One region of the Aromatoleum sp. genome, then DNA from elsewhere that is predicted to be linked to it. Evidence: predicted binding sites of a transcription regulator. Region 1 holds the regulator's gene; the other holds the start of a gene.
What was found. The regulator FNR, encoded in region 1, switches genes on or off when oxygen is low (the NO sensors DNR and NnrR bind a similar motif). The targets are predictions, from matches to a motif close to TTGANCTAGNTCAA.
Positions count from the first base shown of each region.

Region 2: the regulator FNR is predicted to act here: its motif matches at 886-899, upstream of nirJ (heme d1 biosynthesis radical SAM protein NirJ).

Region 1 is NZ_JAKFEF010000017.1:46,073-48,259, reverse strand. Features, by position in the region: gene V6M37_RS04145 (hemerythrin domain-containing protein) at 1-320, shown strand, start outside; gene fnr (fumarate/nitrate reduction transcriptional regulator Fnr) at 451-1,191, opposite strand; gene hemN (oxygen-independent coproporphyrinogen III oxidase) at 1,315-2,187, shown strand, end outside.
Region 2 is NZ_JAKFEF010000069.1:84,046-86,232, reverse strand. Features, by position in the region: gene V6M37_RS14845 (ethylbenzene dehydrogenase-related protein) at 1-434, shown strand, start outside; gene V6M37_RS14840 (cupredoxin domain-containing protein) at 518-829, shown strand; gene nirJ (heme d1 biosynthesis radical SAM protein NirJ) at 949-2,151, shown strand; gene V6M37_RS14830 (cytochrome D1 domain-containing protein) at 2,170-2,187, shown strand, end outside.

The DNA.
Region 1 (2,187 bases):
CACTGAAGGCGAGAATCGACTCCGGCAGACGCGACGCCCTGCAGGCGCTGATCGAGTCGATCCTCGCCGACCATCAGGAGATGTTCGCGGTGTGGGCCGCGATGCGCGCGAGGCTGGAACCGATTTCGCGCGGGGCAGAGGCGGAGCTCCCCGCCGACGAAGTCGAACGGTTCGCCGAGCGCTACCGTCGCCATATCGAACGTGAGGAAGGAGAGGTCCTGCCCCTCGCGCGCGAACTGCTGAAAGAGGAGGACATCGCGGCGATGAGTAGCGCGATGACCGGCCGGCGCCGTCAGGACGGGGAACGGCGAAGCTCGTGAACGGCTGAGGCGCATATCGGAACGCCGCGCAGACGCTCCCGGTCGGGCCGGCAGAAACGCGACTTTTCGAGCCGAACGATGCAGGTCCGGGGTCCGCGCCGCGAGCGGGACCCCGTTCGGCATCTGCCGCCTAACAGCGCGACGGTTGGTGCTGGATCAGCTTCTTCAGGCCCGCGATGTCGAGAATGCGAATGTGCTTCTGCTGGACGGCGATGAGGCCCTCATCCTGGAATTTCGAGAACGCCCGCGAGACCGTTTCGAGCTTCAATCCAAGGTAGGATCCGATTTCTTCGCGCGTCATGCGCAAGTGAAATTCCGCAGCTGAAAATCCCCGGGCAGTGAAGCGCTGTGACATGTTCAGCAGGAACGCCGCAAGGCGTTCTTCGGCCCGCATCGAGCCGAGCAGCGTCATCACACCGTGGTCGCGGACGATCTCGCGGCTCATCACCTTGTGGAACTGGTGCTGGAGCCCGTCGACGGCGCGCGCGAGTTCCTCGAGCTTGTCGTAGGCGATCACGCAGACTTCGCTGTCCTCGAGCGCAATCGCGTTGCAAGTGTGGGTTTCCGTGCTGATACCGTCGAGTCCCAGCATCTCGCCGGTCATCTGGAACCCGGTCACCTGCTCGCGTCCGTCCTCGAGCAGCACGTCCGTCTTGAACGAGCCGGCGCGGATTGCGTAGATCGCCTCGAACGGATCTCCCGCCCGGTACAGGTGTTGCTGCCGCTTGATCTTGCGGCGAGCGCCGACGAGTTCGTCCAGGCGGTCGATTTCGTTTTCCGACATCCCGAAGGGCAAGCAAAGCTCCAGCAGGTTGCACTGGGCACATGCGACTTTGAGACTGGCTATAGTAATCGGCACCGCCGCCTTCATTTGCACGATAATAACGTCCCTCTTCAGGTACGACCACGACCGCCGGGATGCTCCGTTGATCCACGTCAACCACAAAAGTACGGCTTTTTGCGATCGTACGAAATGCACTCAAGCGATACAACCATGACCAGCCAGAACGATCTTGTCTTCGACCCGCAGCTGATTCGTCGTTTCGACATCAACGGGCCGCGTTACACCTCTTATCCGACCGCTGATCGGTTCGTCGAGGCGTTCGACGCGCGTGCGCTGCAGGATTGGCTAGCCCAGCGCGCGGTGGGCGGGGTAAGTAAACCTCTTTCATTATACTTCCACATCCCCTTCTGTAACACGATTTGCTATTACTGCGCGTGCAACAAGATCATCACGAAGGACCACGCGCGGTCGGCCAAATATCTGAAGTACCTCGACAAGGAAATCGGGATGCAGGCGGACGCCCTCGGCGGCAGCCATCAGGTCACGCAGCTGCATCTCGGAGGGGGGACGCCGACCTTTCTGTCGCACGACGAATTGCGCCAGCTCATGGATTCGGTCCGCTCGCGCTTCACATTGGTTCCGAATGGCGAATATTCGATCGAGGTCGACCCGCGCAAGGTCGACTTCGAGACAGTGAAGCTGCTCGCCGAGCTCGGATTCAACCGAATGAGCGTCGGCGTCCAGGACTTCAACGAGGATGTGCAGGTCGCGGTCAACCGTGTCCAGTCGTTCGATGAGACAAAGCTCGTCATCGATTCCGCGCGTGCGACGGGCTTCAAGTCGATCAGTCTCGACCTGATCTACGGGTTGCCAAAGCAGAACATTATCAGCTTCAACCGCACGCTCGAACAGGTGCTCGAGCTGTCACCCGACCGCATCTCACTGTACAGCTACGCGCATCTGCCGGGGCTCTTCAAACCGCAGCGCCGCATTGCGGTCGTCGACATGCCGACGTCGGACACGAAGCTGCAGATCCTGCAACTCGCGATCCGCAGGCTTACCGAAGCGGGTTACGTCTATATC
Region 2 (2,187 bases), on a different contig from region 1:
TCGAACTCGCCGACCTCGCGGGCTGCTGGGCGAGCTGCCACAACGACTCGCGCACGATGCCGGGCGCGGCCGAGACGAAGACGAAGTACGTCAAGGGCGGGTCGCTCGCCGAGGGACGCTTCTACGACCTCGTCCAGTGGCGCAGCGGCGAGAAGAAGGGCTACGACGGCTATGTCGCCGACAAGCGCGTGATGGAAGGCGGCAAGGGTCTCGTCAGCGCCGACGGCAAGCTCGACGGCAACACCTGGACGGTCGTCTTCACGCGCAAGCTCGCCGGCGGTGGCGAAGGCGACGTCAAGCTCGAAAGCGGCAAGACCTACAACTTCGGCTTCGCGATCCATGACGACAGCGCGGCCGGCCGCTTCCACCACGTCTCGCTCGGCCACCATCTCGGCATCGACGCGAAGGCCGACATCACCGCCGCGAAGCAGTAAGCTTTCGTTGCGCATGCGAGCCGTCTCCCAGCGCGTGCGGGAGACGGCTTTTTTATCTGTGCGCACCCTTGACGGAGGTTCCGATGCCCCTACCGATCCTGATCGCCGCCGCACTGGCGGCGGCCGGTACCGCGATTGCCGCGGAGCACGAGGTGAGCGTGGCCGAGTACAAGTTCGCGCCCGCCGAGTTGCGGATACGCGCCGGCGACACGGTGACCTGGGTCAACCGCGAAAAACGCACGAGCCATTCGGTGCTGTTCAACGCGACTGGCGAGGAGTCGGAACGCCTGTTCCCGGACGAGAAATGGACGCGTGTGTTCCCCGCGGCTGGACGCTTCGAGTACCACTGCGGGCCGCACCCCGAGATGACTGGCGTCGTGGTCGTCGAGGATTGATGCGGCCGACCGCGGCCCCCTCTGCGGCGCCATGCCGTCGTCTTCGCTCCTCTGGCTTGACCCGCATCATTTTGCCGGCGCCGCGTCTCCGGTGTAATCACCGCACCTAGGAGAGTCCCATGTTCCGCATCTCGAGCTTCATCCGCGAACTCGACCACCCGACCCCGGCGCGCCCGCGCGGCAACCCGCCCGGTCCGGTCGTGATCTGGAACCTGATCCGCCGCTGCAACCTCACCTGCAAGCACTGCTACTCGATCTCGGCCGACAAGGACTTCCCGGGCGAGCTGTCGACCGACGAAGTCTTCCGCGTCATGGACGACCTCAAGGCCTTCCACGTGCCGGTGCTGATCCTGTCGGGCGGCGAGCCGCTGCTGCGACCCGACATCTTCGAAATCGGCCGACGCGCGAAGGCGATGGGGTTCTATGTCGGCCTGTCGAGCAACGGCACGCTGATCGACCGATCGAACATCGACGCGATCGCCGAAACCGGCTTCGATTACGTCGGCGTGAGTCTCGACGGCATCGGCGCGACGCACGACAAGTTTCGCCGCCTCGACGGCGCGTTCGATGCGTCGATGCGCGGCATCGGGCTGTGCCTCGAGCGCGGCATCAAGGTCGGCGTGCGCTACACGATGACCGAGGACAACGCGCACGATCTGCCGGCGTTGCTGCATCTGGTCGAGGACGCAGGCATCGACAAGTTCTATTTTTCGCACCTCAATTACGCCGGCCGCGGCAACAAGTACCGCGGTGACGACGCGCGGCACCAGACGACGCGCGGCGCGATGGATCTCTTGTTCGACACCTGCCTGGATTTGCACCGGCGCGGCATCGAGAAGGAATTCGTCACCGGCAACAACGATGCCGACGGTGTCTACATGTATCACTGGGTCGCGCGCCGCTTTCCCGACCGCGCCGAGCATATCCGCGCGAAGCTGCTGCAATGGGGCGGCAACGCGAGCGGCGTCAATGTCGCGAACATCGACAATCTCGGTGTCGTCCATCCCGACACGATGTGGTGGCACGTGCCGCTCGGCAACGTGCGCGAGCGGCCGTTCTCGGAAATCTGGACTGACGTCTCGGACCCGCTGATGGCGGGGCTGAAGCGTCATCCGCGCCAGGTCGTCGGACGTTGTGGCGAGTGCAAGTTCCTCGCGATCTGCAACGGCAGCTCGCGCGTGCGCGCGCAGCAGATCACCGGCGACCCGTGGGTCGAAGATCCGGCCTGTTATCTCAGCGACGAGGAAATCGGCGTCGCGGCGGCGGACTACGGCAGCGAGCGCGTCGTGACGACGCCGTTTCCGCGCCGCCGCAGCGCCTGACCTTCGAATGGATTGACGATGAAAGCCCGCAATGCG